DNA from 3 places in the Halorhodospira halochloris genome. Region 3 is predicted to be linked to each of the others. Evidence: predicted binding sites of a transcription regulator. Region 3 holds the regulator's gene; each other region holds the start of a gene.
What was found. The regulator sigma-54, encoded in region 3, starts transcription at its own class of promoters, with help from an activator protein. The targets are predictions, from matches to a motif close to TGGCANGNTNCNTGCTT.
Positions count from the first base shown of each region.

Region 1: the regulator sigma-54 is predicted to act here: its motif matches at 2,900-2,916, upstream of nifH (nitrogenase iron protein).
Region 2: the regulator sigma-54 is predicted to act here: its motif matches at 3,328-3,344, upstream of glnA (glutamate--ammonia ligase).

Region 1 covers NZ_AP017372.2:1,294,627-1,300,264, reverse strand. Annotated here, with positions in the region: gene nifK (nitrogenase molybdenum-iron protein subunit beta) at 1-445, opposite strand, end outside; gene nifD (nitrogenase molybdenum-iron protein alpha chain) at 461-1,906, opposite strand; gene nifH (nitrogenase iron protein) at 1,964-2,845, opposite strand; gene nifM (nitrogen fixation protein NifM) at 3,137-3,985, opposite strand; gene HH1059_RS06080 (nitrogen fixation protein NifZ) at 3,982-4,443, opposite strand; gene HH1059_RS06075 (nitrogenase-stabilizing/protective protein NifW) at 4,424-4,855, opposite strand; gene nifV (homocitrate synthase) at 4,852-5,638, opposite strand, start outside.
Region 2 covers NZ_AP017372.2:680,910-686,547, forward strand. Annotated here, with positions in the region: gene HH1059_RS03260 (LysM peptidoglycan-binding domain-containing protein) at 1-730, opposite strand, end outside; gene gloB (hydroxyacylglutathione hydrolase) at 757-1,527, opposite strand; gene HH1059_RS03270 (class I SAM-dependent methyltransferase) at 1,633-2,376, shown strand; gene rnhA (ribonuclease HI) at 2,369-2,830, shown strand; gene HH1059_RS03280 (hypothetical protein) at 2,790-3,149, shown strand; gene glnA (glutamate--ammonia ligase) at 3,405-4,820, shown strand; gene HH1059_RS03290 (prepilin-type N-terminal cleavage/methylation domain-containing protein) at 4,937-5,425, shown strand; gene HH1059_RS03295 (type IV pilus modification PilV family protein) at 5,607-5,638, shown strand, end outside.
Region 3 covers NZ_AP017372.2:2,027,587-2,033,224, reverse strand. Annotated here, with positions in the region: gene HH1059_RS09330 (HPr family phosphocarrier protein) at 1-27, opposite strand, end outside; gene HH1059_RS09325 (PTS sugar transporter subunit IIA) at 39-428, opposite strand; gene rapZ (RNase adapter RapZ) at 425-1,288, opposite strand; gene HH1059_RS09315 (HPr kinase/phosphorylase) at 1,270-1,935, opposite strand; gene HH1059_RS09310 (PTS sugar transporter subunit IIA) at 1,932-2,402, opposite strand; gene hpf (ribosome hibernation-promoting factor, HPF/YfiA family) at 2,430-2,777, opposite strand; gene HH1059_RS09300 (RNA polymerase factor sigma-54) at 2,790-4,262, opposite strand; gene lptB (LPS export ABC transporter ATP-binding protein) at 4,318-5,043, opposite strand; gene lptA (lipopolysaccharide transport periplasmic protein LptA) at 5,047-5,559, opposite strand; gene lptC (LPS export ABC transporter periplasmic protein LptC) at 5,537-5,638, opposite strand, start outside.

The DNA of each region.
Region 1 (5,638 bases), 730 kb from region 3:
CCGCCAGCATCTTCGGCTGATAGATGGTGTAGGCATTCTGCAGGCCCTGATTCATGTTCGGATGGCCGCCGAAGACCGCGGCATCCTCGGTCATCGAATCGGAGACGCAGGCAATCGGCTCCTTGAAGTGACGGTTGAAGTAGGTCCGAAAATAGGCCACGCACCCCTGCGAGCCGTGGACGTAAGGCAGTGAGCCTTCAAAACCCAGCCCACAGAGCACCGCCCCGAGCGGCTGACAGGCCTTGGCCGGGTCGATGGTCAGTGCCTCGCGCGAGAAGTTGAGCTCCTTATACTCCTCGGAAGTAGTCCACATGAAGACCTCATGGACCTTATCGGCGGAGTAGCCCTCTTCGCGCCCCTCCCGCTTGCGCGACAGCATCTGCTGATATTCATCGTCCTGAAACAGCGGATAACACGGCTTGATTGCTTCAGCATCATTATTCATTGCTATACCTCCTGCTTAGGTGCGTTTCCAGGGCGGGGTTAACGCACCCCAGCACGGGTTGTTCAGGGCCATATCCATATCCCGGGCAAAGATGGCAAAGCCGTCATAGCCGTGATATGGGCCGGAGTAATCCCAGGAGTGCATCTGGCGCAGCGGGATGCCCATCTTCTGGAAGACGTACTTCTCCTTGACCCCGCCACCGATCAGATCGGGCTTGAGGCGCTTGGCAAACTCCTCAAGCTCGTAGGCACTCGCATCGTCATAGATCAGTGCACCATCGCCGAGCTCCTTGAAGGTACGGTCGTAGTCGTCGTTATGGGCGAACTCATAACCGGCACCGACCACTTCCATCCCCAGGTCCTCATAGGCGCCGATAACGTGGCGCGGACGCAGCCCGCCGACGTAGAGCATGACCTTCTTGCCCTCAAGTCGCGGCCGGAATTTCTCAACCACCTGATCCATATATGGCCGATACTTGGCTATAACCTTCTCGGCGTTGGCCTGAATGGTTTCGTCAAACCGTGCGGCGATATCGCGGATGCTCTGATCGATCTTGGTCGGCCCGAAGAAGTTGTACTCCATATATGGGATACCGAACTTCTCCTCCATGAACTCGCTGATATAGTTCATCGAGCGGTAGCAGTGCAGCAGATTGAGCTGCACCCGCGGGGTCTCCTCCATCTCGGCCAGCGTGCCATCACCTGACCACTGCGCGAGGACGTTCAGGCCCATCTCCTCGAGCAGGATCCGTGATGACCACAAGTCACCACCGATGTTGTAATCACCGATGATGGCGACATCGTAGGGCCCCGGTTCAGGGCGCTCGTCGTAACGCTTAGTGAGCACGTGATCACGGATAACGTCATTGGCGATATGGTGGCCGAGTGACTGCGATACCCCGCGAAAGCCCTCACAGCTGACCGGTAATACGGCTTTGTCAATCCGCTTACCGGCCTCCCGGGCGACTGACCCTATATCGTCACCGATCAGTCCGATCGGGCACTCGGACTGCACCGTAGTGCCCTTGTTAAGGGGGAAGAGCATCTCGATCTCGTCGATGATCTTCTTCAGCTTATGATCACCGCCAAAGACGATGTCTTTCTCCTGGAAATCGGAGGTGAAGTTGATAGTGGTAAAGCTATCCGCCCCGGTCACCCCGCTGTAGTAATGGCGCCGTCCGCCGCGCGAGTACTGACCGCAGCCGACCGGACCGTGCGATAGATGCACCATGTCCTTGACCGGCCCCCACACTACCCCGCGCGAGCCAGCATAGGCACAGCCACGCTGGGTCATCACCCCGGGGACAGATTTACGATTAGAGGTCATGCACTTGCTGGCATCATCCAGATTCGGATCATTGGCGGTCAGGTGCTTAGCCCGATCACTGCGTGCCTGCTCGGGATAGACCTCAAGGACCTCTTCAATGAGGGCCTCTGACTCTTGGCGATTCATGCTCGACATGGGTGGTTGCTCCCCTTTGTGTAAGACGCGTAATTCAGCTGCATTTCCCGCCGCCCATTAAGCCGATGCGCCTTCATCCGCCTTCTGTCCGACGATGCTCTCATCGACATCCTCAATGATCCCGAACTCCATAAGCAGGTTCTCTAGATCATCCATCTCCATTGGGGTCGGCACGACAAAGTTTTTGTTTTCGTCGATGTTCTTGGCTAATTCGCGATAGACATCAGCCTGCTTACAGGTTGGGTTGTATTCGATGACGGTCATGCGCCTTATCTCGGCGTGCTGTACGACATTATCGCGCGCGATAAAGCCAATCATCTGAGTGCCGAGCCCCTTAGCAAGGGCATCAATCAACTCATCTTCACGATCGGTATTGCGTGAGTTACAGATCAGACCGGCGAGGCGCACACCGCCTGAGCTGGAGTACTTGACGATGCCCTTAGCGATGTTATTGGCTGCATACATGGCCATCATCTCGCCGGAGACAACGATATAGATCTCCTGTGCCTTGTTCTCGCGGATCGGCATCGCGAACCCGCCGCAGACGACGTCACCGAGCACGTCGTAGAAGACGTAGTCGATGTCCTCTTCGTAGGCGCCCTCTTCTTCGAGGAAGTTGATGGCGGTGATAACCCCGCGACCGGCACAGCCTACGCCGGGCTCTGGACCGCCCGACTCAACACAGCGGACATCGCCAAAACCGACCTGCATAACATCCTCGAGCTCCAGGTCCTCAACACTGCCGGCCTCTGCAGCAAGGTGCATGACCGTATTTTGGGCCTTCGCGTGGAGCATCAGGCGGGTCGAGTCGGCCTTCGGATCACAGCCGACAATCATCACCTTCTTGCCCATCTCCGCAAGTGCGGCGACAAGATTCTGAGTAGTGGTTGACTTACCTATACCGCCTTTACCGTAGATAGCTGCTTGGCGCATTTGAATAACCTCCGTTATGGGTTTCTGGTTAGAGTCACAAAGTGACCTTCAACTTTTGTAATGCAATGTGTGTGCCAAATATTTAAGGAACCTTTAAAACTTCCTTCGGAGTCACTCAGCTGCCTCGGTGTGGAAGACGCTGTGAATCCATCCCCGGAGGCTTCATGGCGCCATCCTTGGCGCCAAGACCTTCACACCGAGGTAGTTAAGCGGCTCCGGAGGGAGTTTTAGAGAGCCCCTTAAGGGAAGAGTTAGGGGTCGACTTAGAAGAGAACCCTTGCGGTGAGCGAATGGCTTTTAGCAACCGCATTTTTGCAAGGCCTTGATCCACTGGCGTTTAGCCTGCTCGGAGCGCTGGCCTTGGATCGTCTCGGCGATCTTCTCGCGCACCTGCTCAAGAGGCACCAAGCCGGGCGGCGTGATTTGCTCGCAGAGGAGTACGTGATAGCCCATGGGCGATTCAACTACTCCCTTAACCTGGCCTTCCTCCATACGAAACAGCACGGAGTCGAGCTCTGGATATAAATGCCCACGGGGCAGCGAACCGATCAGGCCGCCGTGCATCGCACTGGGGCACTCAGAGTAGCGCTCGGCTAGTTGCGCAAAATGCTCGGTAACCGCCTGAGATGATTGGCTTAATTGATCAGCCAGCGAAGAGGTTCGCTGATAAGCGCTCGCGCGCCTATTCTCGGCAAAGTCATCGTTGATGGTTATCAATATATGGCGCACTGTGCGGACTTCGTCACGCCAGAACTTTTTCGGATGGCGCCGATAGAACTGCTCTATTTCCTCTTCACTCACCGGCGGGACCTGCTCAGCGACCCTTTCCAGTGCCCCATTAACGCGCAACTCCTGTGCTATTGCACTAGCCAGTGCACCACGATCCAGTCCGTTATCTGCCAATGCCTGCTCGAACTCCCTGGCATCTGCAAAACGCTGCACAATCTGCTCAACAGCCTGCTCAACATCGCTATCATCAATCTGCACGGCGCTAGCTTCGGCTGTTCGCAGGATAAGCTCCTCGATTGCCTGTTCCTTGGCCGCCTGCTCGCGGGCCTGCTCCAACTGCTCAGCGCCGAGCTGTGCTGGGGCGCAATCAAAAAGCCCCAGCGCAGAGCGCATCAGGCGGTAATTCGCCGCGCTCATACAGCCTCTCCCTCCCGCGCCTCCACTGACTCCAGGCTACGCTCCGGGACGAGCAGTGTGCGCCCTGGGAAACGCACGTGATAGGCCGGAGCCTGGGGGTGATCGCGCAGCACCTGGAGGATCTCTCCGACCATCCCCGGCTCAGCCACCACCGCGCCATCAATTGCCAGTCGCCGCTTCGGAGTAACCTGTTCACGCGCCTCGAAAGAACACTCGACCCAAGGCTGGAGCGGGTCAATCAACTCCTCCTCGCGGCAGCCGACGATCTTACCGACACTGGGAAAATCGACGCTGTAGATGATTTGGTCCTGGAGGAATGTGCCTACCTCGCGGACATAGCCGACACTGCCCCGGCGAACCAGCAGTTCGCCACGCTGCGCCCCTGGATACGTGCCATCATCACGCACGTTGCGGACTACTCGCACCGCTGCACCTAGCTCAAAGCGCTGTCTTTGCATGGCCCCTCCCCCGTCGTATAGCTGATATCGGGATAGTTGTCGTATTCAGATCAATTGTTTGTTGCTGATAAACCCTCAGCACTGCCTCGGTACGCGGATCTGAGTTGAGGAAATCATCGTGGGCCTGGCTGAGCATCGCGCCCGCCAGTTTGAGGGCCTCTTGCTGATCCGCTGGCACCTGTTGATTGCGCAAATAGTCATGAAAGCGCTGCAGGATGTGCAGCCGATAGACTCTTACCAGGTCGGCTCGATACTCCACCCCTAAGGCCTCGAAGAAGGCCTCGGCACTGAGTTCTGCAATATCATCAATGCCATCATCGTGGTCATCGGGACCACCCTGGGTACCCTGCACAGTGCCTGCGTTATCCTCCAGCGCCGCCAGCGCCCGCTCTAAAACCACCTGCCAGCTCATCGAAATACCCCCATCACCCGTGCAACTAACCCCTGCAGTTCATGCTCTGAGGGGGCTCTTTTGTGCTCAACACTCCAGCTTCTGATCTGCGGCAGCATAGCCCGCGCCTGATCGCGGGTAACCTCCAAGCCCACCGCCCGACACGCACTTATCACACCACTGGTGCCAGAGTGCTTACCCAGCACGAGTTCATGCTGACGACCCAGATCATCGGGGTTTATGCCCTGATAGTTACGCTCATCCTTGAGCAGGCCATCGACATGGATACCCGCCTCGTGGCTAAAGGCCCCCGCTCCGATGATGCTCTTACCCCACGGCACCGGCCTGCCTGATGCCGACTCGACCAAAGCCGCCACCCCAGTCAAACCGTGCAGATCAATGCTCGAGGGCCTTCCCAGCAGCCTATAAAGTGCGCAAGCCACCTCCTCCAAGGCAGCATTACCGGCGCGCTCACCAAGCCCGCAGACAGTAGTATTAACGTGGCTGGCTCCACCCATCACCGCGGCCAAGGTATTTGCGGTAGCCAGGCCGAAATCGTCGTGGGCATGCATCTCCAACTCCAGCCGGCTAACCGCGCGCAGGTTGGCAAACAGCTCGCGTATCGCAAACGGCTCGCCGATCCCCACGGTATCGGCGATGCGCAGTCTGCGCGCGCCAGCCGCCTCGGCACAGCCGGCCACCTCGAGGAGAAAATCGGGGTCGGCCCGGGTCGCATCCTCCCCGCCAACGCAAACCTCAAGCCCCAGCGCTCGCGCCTCGGCCACCCGCTGCTCAATCTGCGCC
Region 2 (5,638 bases), 1.3 Mb from region 3:
TCCAGTAGCTTGGTTCCTTGCCCGCAGCCCGAGCGCGTTGCTGGGCCGCTCGCACGTTGCCTTGGCCGGCGTTGTATGCGGCCATCGCAAGCAACCAGTCGCCATCGAAAGTCTCGGCGAGGCGATCGAGGTAATCCAAGGCTGCCTCAGTCGAGGCGACTATGTCACGCCGACCATCGTACCAGTAGTTCATCTCCAGGCCGAAGATGCGCCCTGTGCTCGGAATGAACTGCCACACCCCCGCCGCCCGTCCATGGGAGTAGGCAAAGGGCTGAAAAGCGCTCTCCACCACGGCCAAGGCTACAACCTCGGTCGGCATGTCGCGCTCCTCGATCTCATCAAGGATATAGTAAAGATAAGGTTCGGCGCGCCGGGCTAAGGCATTGAAATAGCTGTTTCTGCCTTTAAAGAGCTGTTTTTGCTGCTCAATGCGACTATTGTTCTCGGCCTCCAGTTGGAAACCCTCGCGCAGTCGCTGCCAAATATCCATCGGGTAATCGGGGACAGTTGATGAGTAATGCCCGGGTTGATAATCGAACTCGGGGACCAAGTCGAACGGCGGCCCCAAGGCCAGATCTATACTCTCCTGATCTAGCTGAGTTATCCAGTCTGGCTGCGCTGTGCTGTCCTGCTCAGGAGGCTTGAAGTCATGGGTTATCTCATATGACTCAAAACTGGCGCAGCCAGCCATGGTTATGGTTACAAGTGCCCCCAATGCAGTCCGTTTCATAAGTTTGTTCTTTTGGTTCCGCGATTTTAGCCGCGATCTTTCCAGTGCCGCAGCGTGGCGAAGACCTCAGTCTTGGTGGTTAGCTTGCCCCCGGCCCAGCGCTCGGCTGACTCAACTACGCTAGCTTCGTGTGTGCGTAGAAAAGGATTGCTTTGCTTCTCCTCCCCAAGCGAACTCGGCAGAGTTGGCTGCGACTTCCCACGTAGGGCGCGCATTTGCTCTAATCGTTTGGCGATTTGCTGGTTATCAGGCTCAACCCTGTGGGCAAACTCCAGATTCTTGACGGTATACTCGTGGCCGCAGTAAAGCAGCGTCGAGTCTGGCAGGGTCGCTAACCTTTGCAGCGACTCATGCATCTGCTCGGCGCTGCCCTCAAACAGCCGGCCACAGCCGCCGGCGAACAGGGCATCGCCGCTAAACAGGCAGCCGTCGACGTAATAAGCAACATGGCCCTTGGTGTGGCCAGGGACAGGTATCACATCAATACCCGGAAAGCCGTCAAGGGTGATCTGCTCACCGCCATGTAGGGGATGATTGACCCCCCTGATGCCCTCTGCGCCGGGTCCGTATATCGGTGTTCGGCCAGTACCGGCGAGCTCTACGGCAGCCGCGGTGTGATCAGGATGGTGGTGGGTCAGCAGCAGTGCTGATATGGTTGCACCATGCTTGTTCAGCCACTCATTGACCGGCTGCGCTTCGCCAGGGTCTACTACCAATACCCGAGACTGATCGCCATCGCCTGAGACGATCCAGATATAGTTATCATTTAGTGCGCTTACTGACTCTACTCTCAGCATATTTCCGGATTCTACATAAGTCAAATGGATGGCGTAAAGCTTTAATGACGCGTATAAAATTTAGTGGAATAGGATTTCTTTTTCCTCACCTTTGTTGAGCGAACAATGCTAGCAAACGGCAAATCCATGCACATGCTACGGCAGTGGTATCAGACTCCCCTCGGCTGTCGGGTGGCTGAAGCCGAACGAGCTGCCCTGAGTGCTGAGTTATCAGCACTGCGCATCGGTTATGCGGTTTGTATTGGGGATCTGAATGATGGCCTTAGTGTGGCGCCTACACTGCGCCAGTGGCAGGGTGGCGAAGCTGGTGACCTGATATTCGACCCTAGTCGACTGCCATTTCAGGCGCAATCACTCGATTGCCTGATCCTTAGGCATGTGCTGGAGCTCGTCGAAGAGCCGCAAGCAGTGCTGCATGAGGCGCATCAAGTTCTGCGTCCGGAGGGCAAATTGCTGGTGTTGAGCTTCAATCCGCTGGGACCGTGGGGGGTGGCGCGGTTGATCGGCCACTGGCGAGGTGCAGAGCCACCGTGGTGCGGGCGGCAGTGGTTGGCTACGGCCATCGCTATGCGCCTGCGTCAAATCGGTTTTGCCGATATTACTGTGCAGTTCATCTGCCACCGTCTGCCTGTGCAGCGCAGCAGCGTTCAGCAACGCTTCGATTGCTGGGAGAGCTGGGTGAGGCGCTTGGGGGCGGGGCGGGCTAACGCGGCGGTCCAAATGGTGGCGGCTCGGCGGCGTACACCGGCGGGGTTGAGCGGTCTGGTGAGTTCGCGACTGGCTCGCGGCAGGCAAGAGCCGGGAGCAGCTCAGCCTGCCTCAGGTCGACAGGGTTGGTTTAATGGGTGAGCAGGAAACAGGAGAGGGCGATATGGTTGAGGCTTTCACGGACGGCGCCTGCCGCGGCAACCCAGGCCCCGGGGGTTGGGGAGTGCTGCTGCGCTATAAGGGGTATGAGCGCGAACTGTGGGGTGGTGAACGGCAGACTACTAATAACCGCATGGAGCTGACCGCGGCAATCCGGGCCTTAGAAGAGCTCAGCAGGCCGTGTCAGGTGGTGTTGACCACCGACTCGGAGTACGTCCGTAAGGGCATAACCGAGTGGATGGCGGGCTGGAAGCGGCGCGGCTGGGTTACTTCCGCGCGCAAACCGGTCAAGAATAAGGATCTATGGCAGCGTCTCGATGAGCTGGCCGATTACCATAAAGTCGAGTGGCGCTGGGTTAGGGGCCACTCTGGGCATGAGGAGAATGAGAGGGTTGATGAACTTGCTAATCGCGGAGCGGATGAGGTGCAGAACTAACAGCCCACTTTGCCTGCTAGCGGCGTTTGCGCTATGCATTGTGGCGTTAACGGGCTGTTCTGAGCCAGATGTTGACGGCTTGGCGCAGGAGTACTGCGATTATTTTGAGAGCGCCGCAGATATGGATTTTGAGCAAAAGCAGGAGACCATAACCGCGCTCGATCGCCGCCTGATAGAGAAGAATGTCCGTCAGGGGCGGATGCGCACTGCCCTGCGGCAGACCTGCCCGGATGTTATTGCGCGTTCGGATGTCGAGATGATGGGGATCATGGGTCAGGATCTGCTCGAGATGCAAGAGCAGTTGCGTGAGTTGAGGTAACTGCTATGTTCCATGGTTGTGCGCACCATAACTGTGCACCAAAACGGGGAGAGTGGCGAGCTGCTGCACAAAATGCGTGCATAAGCGATAAATCTCAAGGTTAGTAAGGCAGGGGAGGGAAGTCTTTAACAAAGCCTTCGAGCCGATTGGCGCCCCTAACCAAGCCTGCGTGCAGTTTTGGCACGGCCCTTGCTTTATTACAGGGCGACCCCCCTAAGAGCGGGGACACGAAATTACCCAATCGGAGGCAGCACTATGGCTAAAAGCGCACAAGAAGTAATGAAGATGATCAAGGACGAGGGCGTGAAGTTTGTCGACCTGCGCTTCACTGATACCCGCGGTAAGGAGATGCACGTCTCTCTGCCGACAGGTCAGGTCGAGGAGGATCTTTTTGAAGACGGCAAGATGTTCGACGGCTCATCCATCCAGGGCTGGAAGGGGATCCAAGAGTCGGATATGATTATGCTGCCCGACCCGGAATCGGCTGTGCTCGACCCGTTTACCGATGAGCCGACCCTCAACCTCGTCTGTGACATCCTGGAGCCGAGCACCCTTCAGGGTTATGGGCGCGATCCGCGCTCGGCGGCCAAGCGCGCCGAGGCCTATCTGGCCTCAACCGGCATTGGCGATACCGCGCTGTTCGGCCCCGAACCAGAATTCTTTGTGCTCGACGATGTACGCTGGGGCTCTAGCATGGGCGGGGCTTTCTACGAGGTAGATTCGGCTGAGGCGGGGTGGAATTCCGAGCGGGTCTACAAAGACGGCAACATCGGTCACCGCCCCGGAGTGAAGGGTGGTTACTTTCCAGTCCCGCCGGTCGATTCGCTGCACAATATCCGCAGTGCCATGTGCCTGGCTATGGAGGAGATGGGGCTGGTTACCGAGGTCCACCACCACGAGGTGGCCACCGGCGGGCAGTGTGAGATCGGTACCGGTGCCAACACCCTGGTCAAGCGCGCCGATGACCTGCAGACCTTGAAATACTGCGTCAAGAATGTCGCGCACGCCTACGGCAAGACCGCAACCTTTATGCCCAAGCCGCTGGTCGGCGATAACGGTAACGGCATGCACGTCCACCAGTCGATCGCCAAGGGCGGCAACAACGTATTCAGCGGCGACGGCTACGCTGGGCTCTCCGAGGAGGCGCTATTCTATATCGGCGGCATCCTCAAGCACGCCAAGGCGATCAACGCCTTCGCCAACGCCTCGACCAACAGCTATAAGCGCCTGGTGCCAGGCTTTGAGGCCCCGGTGCTGCTCGCCTACTCGGCCCGTAACCGCTCGGCATCAATCCGGGTGCCGTACGTCGCTAACCCCAAAGGGCGGCGGATTGAGGTGCGCTTCCCCGACTCAACCGGCAATCCTTACTTCGCCTTTACCGCGATGTTAATGGCCGGCCTCGACGGCATCCGCAACAAGATCCACCCTGGTGAGGCGATGGACAAAGACCTCTACGACCTGCCACCTGAGGAGGAGAAGGAGATTCCCAAGGTCGCCTTCCAACTCGATGAGGCCCTCGAGGGGCTGGATAACGACCGCGAGTTCCTCAAGCAGGGCGGGGTGATGTCGGATGATCTGATCGACGCCTACATCGAACTCAAGATGGAAGAGGTAACTCAGCTGCGCATGACAACTCACCCGGTTGAGTTCGATATGTACTACAGCGTCTAAGGCAGATAAAGCAGGGAGGGAATTTCCCTCCAAAATGTGTTATATCTGGTAAGGCTAGGCCCCTGAGTGGGTCTAGCCTTTTCTGTTCATATTGGGCTGGATAAGAGGCTTGGCGCATGGTGACTTCACCCGCCTACAAGCAGCGTGGACTCACCCTCATTGAACTGATCATGGTAATGGTAGTCATTGGGGTGCTTGCAGCCATCTCTGTTCCGTTCATGGCGGGCATCTTCGGCAAGGATAGCGATATTCAGGCAGAGCAGGAGCGGGACAGGCTCATTAGCCATCTGCGTATAGCAAGGAGCCATGCTTTGGCTCAGACTGGCGGCGATGCTGGGGCTTTGTTTGTGTTCACCGGCTGTAATGGAAACGAGTGCAGTGGGTGGGAGGCTCAAAACGCAAACGATGGTTCACGAAATATCGCCAAGCACCAGCTTGAAGGACTTAGAGTGCAAGTGCCTAGCAGTGCGCAGGAGATAACTTTTGATTATCCCGATGGGAGCCTCTCCGGAGAGTCAGAAGACAATTATGAATTCTCAATAAAAGATAGGCCTGTTTGCGTCTACTCTTCAACCGGGTTGATTCGGAGGGGGCCATGCAACTGAGCGGAACATATAACTCTCCCAGGAGCCAGTTAATAGCCCCGGTATGGAGGACGCCGTAAATCCATCCCTGGAGGTTTCTTGGCATCATGTCTGGCGCCAAGAACCTCACGCCGAGTCAGTTGAGTGGCTCCGGTTGAGAGCTTTAGAGGTTCTCTAGGGGGGGCAGCATAAAGGAGATGCCATGGCAAATTTTTACCGTATAGGCGCTCAAAG
Region 3 (5,638 bases):
TTGTATAACAGCTTCCTTACAAGTCATCCATGCTGCTCCTAGGTGGTTGGTGATACGATGCCGTCGCGCCCACCTTTAAAAGCAGCTTCGGTAAGTTCATCAAGAGAGCTTTCGTGGTAGTTGAAGATGCGCAAGAGCATCGGCAGGTTTACTCCTGTAACCAACCTTGTGGTCTTGTTCTTAGCGGCTGATACGGCTATGTTGGCCGGGGTTGAGCCGTAGGCATCGGATAAAATAAGCACCCCCGAGCCGCTGTCGAGATCTTTTATCATTTCTTCGGCTTTGTGGGCCATCTTATGTGGCTCATCTTCAAAATAAACGCCCAGAGCTTTGGTTTGTAGCGGGCACACACCTAGAGTTTGGGAAGCAATCTGTAATAGCTCCTGGCCTATCCTTTGGTGAGTTATCAGGAGCAATCCTACGCTCATGGAAGTTCCCTGTGGCGTAAGGTTAGCCGACTGCACTGTTCAGCCAAGTCGTTGGCAAGCCTTTCTGCTAAATATACGGATCTGTGTTGACCGCCAGTACAACCTATTGCCACGGTCAAGTAGCTCCTTCCTGATTCCTTATAAGTTGGTAACCAGTAAGCTATTATACCCAATATCTGATTGTATAGAGTCTCGGTCTCCGGGTGGTTTTCTAAAAAGTCACAAACCCCGACGTGCTGCCCGGTACTAGCCCTTAGCTCCGGTACCCAGTGCGGATTAGGTAGGCAGCGCGCGTCAAAGACATAGTCGGCATCGGTCGGGATTCCATGTTTAAAACCGAAAGACTGAACCAATATCGCGAGTGTAGGGCGGTCGCCTCCGAGCCTTTCATAAACCAGTGATCTTAGATCGTGAACACTAGTCCTTGAGGTGTCTATAGTCCAATCAGCGCGTTCGCGCAATGGTTCTAATACCGCCTTTTCGTCTTTTAACGAGTCACTGAGCGGTCTGCCATCTTGAGCCAACGGGTGACGCCGGCGTGTTTCACTGTAGCGACGCATCAAAATATAATCATCGGCATAAAGAAAGATGGCTTCCGTGGTTATGCCAGTTTGCTGCAGGTATTCTATAGTTTGCGGCAGGTTGACAAGATCTTCTTTAGGGTTGCGGGCATCTATGCCCACCGCAAATTTGCTACCAATCCTTTGATGGTTTTTTTTGGCAAAGAGGGCGAAGTCAGCGATTAAATTTACTGGCAAATTATCGATGCAGTAAAATCCAGCATCCTCAAGGGTGTTTAGGGCAACGCTCTTGCCGGATCCAGACAGGCCGCTGACGACGATTAACCTGATTTCGGCCACGCCACCTCCTCTGCTGCGCGTGATAGCCGAGAAGTACGGTTGTTTATCGGGGTATAAGCCGTATTTTGATCTTCACCAGCACCGTCAAATGGGGGAGAGTCCGTATTAACAAGACTCTCTTGGTAAGTAATACGGTTTGGAATGTCTTGGTGTGATAGTTTTTCGCTGGTTGAGTTTAGCTGTGCTACTGCGATTTCAATGAGTTCCGCTAATGGCCGTTGCTCTACAGCGGTCAGCTTCAGTGCGGGGATAATAGTGCCGCAGTAATTAGCGCTATGACGGCGCCCCTTGATTAGTGAAATTGGGCAATTACTGCCTGCATTCCTAGTTAGTGTGACTTGCAGATCTATCCTGCTGCTGCGGGATAGAGACTGTGCGCCGTAGATTTCTCTTATGTCTACTATCCCTAAGTCGCGCAGGTGTATTAGCCCAAACCCGATCTGCGGGCATGATCCTATCAGCTGACTGTCCTGTTGTTTAATCAGCACGGCATCATCTGCTACAAGAAGATGGCCGCGTTGAATCATTGCCAGGGCGCAGTCGCTCTTGCCAACCCCACTAGGCCCCCGGAGCAGAACTCCCCGGCCATTGATATGCATCAGCACACCGGGGATTATAGTGCCATCGTTTGATTTTGAAAGACTCATGTTGAATCTGACGACGGACGCCATCCCCGGAGTATTTCATGCAAGCTATCATCGCTACTGGGGCTGCGCAGCTTTTCGCATAGCTCTGGATCACTAAACATTTCCGCCAAGGCGGCCAGTATCTGCAGGTGTTCGTCAGTGAAATGCTCCGGAACTACTAGAGCAAAGAGGATGTCCACCGGGGCTCTATCAAAGGCGTGGAAGTCTATCCCTTGGTCGAGCCGTATGAAGGCGCCAATGGCCTTATCAATACCCTCAAGGCGGGCGTGAGGCAGGGCGACGCCATGCCCCAGCCCGGTACTGCCAAGGCGTTCACGGGCCATTAGGCGTTTACAGATCTCATCACCAGTTAGACGATCTTCGGCTTCGCCTATAAGCTGGCCAACATAAGACAGGACCTGCTCTTTGTCCTTGGCCTCACTAACGCAGCGGACCCGTTCTGGGGAAATCAGTTGCTCGATGTCCATATGTCGTCCGTAAGCTAGTTAGCTTAACTACGTCCCGAGCGAGTCTTCGTGCTGGCTCGACTTTAAGGACGTGCCCTGACGTTTCTTGTCTACCGCTTTATCCTTCTGTTTCTTTATCTGCCGATCCAGTTTGTCGATCAGCGCATCGATTGCTGCGTACATATCATTAGAGACTGCATTTGCAAATACCCTGCCTCCACCACTGCCGAGCTGTATATTAGCCTCCGCTTTCTGTTGCAATTTTTCAACAGATAGTATGACTTCAGTGTCAATCAAATTGTCAAAGTGACGCTGTAGCCTGCTCATCTTGTCATTTACATAGTCGCGTAAGGAGTCGGTAATCTCTATATGGTGACCGCTGAGTTTGATTTGCATGGCTTGGATCCTTCATTTGCGAAGTTCTGCAGCTTGCGTCTTATTGCCGTAGCCTCTTTGTTTGACTTTGCGTTGCGAAGACGAGGCAATGCCCAAAGATTCACGATACTTGGCTACGGTCCTACGTGCTACCTTGATGCCCTCATCCCTGAGAGATTCAGCGATGGCGCTGTCACTAAGCGGTTTGCTGGTCTCTTCAGCGCTTATCAAGCGTTTTATTCGTGCCCGGATGGCAGTAGCAGATGCCTCACCTCCATCTGTGGTGCTTACGTGACTGGAAAAAAAGTACTTGAACTCATACGTCCCACGTGGTGTGTACATGTATTTGTTGGTTGTTATCCGCGATATTGTAGACTCATGCATGTCAATTGTCTCGGCTATCTCGCGCAATACCAGAGGCTGCATGGCCTCCTCGCCGTGGTCCATGAACTCTCTTTGCCGATCGACGATGGCGCTGGCCACCTTAAGCAGCGTCTCATTGCGGCTTTGCAAGCTCTTTAACAACCAGCGAGCCTCCTGGAGGTGGGTCCGTAAACAGTGATTATCGGCACTAGTATCGCCGCGTTTAACGAGACTGGCGTAGTAGGGGTTGATCCGTAGAGTAGGCGTCATCTCGCGATTGAGTTCAACATGCCAAGCGCCGTCCTGGCGGAATACGGTAACGTCAGGAATGATGTACTCTGGTGCAGAGTTGCTCAGTTGTTGACCCGGCCGAGGATCGAGGCTCCTGATCAGTTCGAGTGTTTCGTCAACAGCCGAGCCACTCAAGCCTAGCTCGGCTTGTATCTCGTCATAGCGCTGCTCGGCGACTCGTTCCAAGTGGTTGAGGACTATTTCCATCGCTTCCCCTCGCCAAGGTGTGGTTTCGGGGAGTTGCTCAAGCTGAATAAAAAGTGCCTCTGCAGGTGATCGAGCGGCTATGCCATGCGGATCCAAGCGCTGGATACGGGCAAGGATAGACTCCACATCGCTAGGGCTGAAATGGATGCTTGTCGGAAGCTGGCCGTGTATCTCTTCAACACTTGACTGGAGGTAGCCGTCCTCATCAATAGAATCAACAATGATCTCGGCAACTAAACGTTCACTCTCGGTAAGGTCCTCCATCTCCACTTGCCAGAGCAAATGCTCTATCAGTCCCTGGGGGTTGGAGCTGCGATTCTCTAAGATGTCTGTGGCTGAATCAGCTCCTGGGGATGCGCAGGCGTAGCTGGCGTCATAAATATCTTCCCAGCTGGTATCCAAGGGTAGTTCGTCGGGTATTGCCTCACCGCTAGGTTGCTCTTCCGCGTTTTGATCCTGATTTGACTTGTCTGCAACGCTTGTCTCTTCGCCCTCATCAGTCTCCAGCATTAGATTGGATTCCAGCGCCTGCTGGATTTCGTTATGCAATTCGAGACTAGACAGCTGCAGCAGCCGAATGGCCTGCTGTAACTGAGGCGTCATGGCCAGCTGTTGGCCCACTCTTAGCTGAAGCGTTTGCTTCATATCAAATTCTTTACAGTGGTGGTTAAATTTTCAAACAGTACTACACTAAAGCTTATCATAAGCTAAAATCCTCACCCAGATAGACCTCCCTTACTTTAGGGTCAGCGAGGATTTCTTGGGCGTTTCCTGCAGCTAAGACCCGGCCGTCGCTAAGGATATATGCCCTCTGAACAATGCCCAGGGTTTCGCGTACGTTGTGGTCGGTAATGAGAACACCGATGCCGCGATCGGCTAACCGGCGAACTATCCGTTGAATGTCGCCAACCGATATTGGGTCGACTCCGGCGAAGGGTTCATCCAATAAAATAAATTGCGGATTAGCGGCAAGGGCTCTGGCAATCTCAACCCGACGCCTTTCCCCTCCAGACAGAGAAATTCCCATAGAATCGCGAACGTGATTTACGCCAAAGTCTTCTAGCAGCTCTTCTGCTGCACTTTTGCGCTCGGCTCGGCTGAGATCTGAGCGCAGCTGCAAAATGGCGTTGAGGTTGTCTGCGACGCTTAGTTTACGAAATACTGATGGCTCCTGCGGGAGATAGCCGATACCAGCTTTGGCCCTAGCATGAATGGGTAGCTCGGTTAAATCTGCCTGGTTAAGGGTTATGCTACCAGCGTCAGCCTTAACCAGGCCAACCACCATGTAAAAGCAAGTTGTTTTGCCGGCCCCGTTAGGGCCGAGTAGGCCGACTATCTCACCCTTAGCGACCTCTAGGTTGGCATCACTAACGATAGCCCGGCCCCGATAGCTCTTGTATAGTCCCTCCGCCTTCAAGGTCGCCACAGCTCAGCGCTCCTCACGTTGGCCAGGGTAGATGATTGCTCGGGCTCGTTGGTCATCATTGCCTTGGGCTTTAACAGCCTGGGTTTCGAGATTAACGAATACGCTGTCGCCGCTTAGCGAGTCTTGCCCTTGCCAAAAAAGGGCATCACCGAAAAATAACGCCCGTTCCGGGCCAGATACATAATATTCCATACGACTCGCTTTAGCGCGCACTTCCTGTTCTTCTCCCTCGGGTAGATCGCGGTATCGGGCTGGTTGGCCGATAACGATTAGGTGCTTTAGTTCACCCTCTTCGGTGGTGTGTATCTCTATGCGATCACCGCTTATCCTCATCTCGCCATGGGTCATTACAGCGTTGCCTTGGTATATACTAATTCCGCTCTTGGCATCCATGTCGACTCGGTCAGCTTCAACCTCTATCGGTGGGCGGGGCTGCGAATCACTGGCCAGCGACAGAGCGCAATGACAGAGAATCAGTGCTGTATATAAATATTTACTCGCCTTGTTTAGTCTCATAGCGTCCTTTCGCCTGGTTGTGCAACTGCAGCCTGTCGCGATAGTAGTCCAGAGTCATGCCAATGCCTTCTGCCGAGCC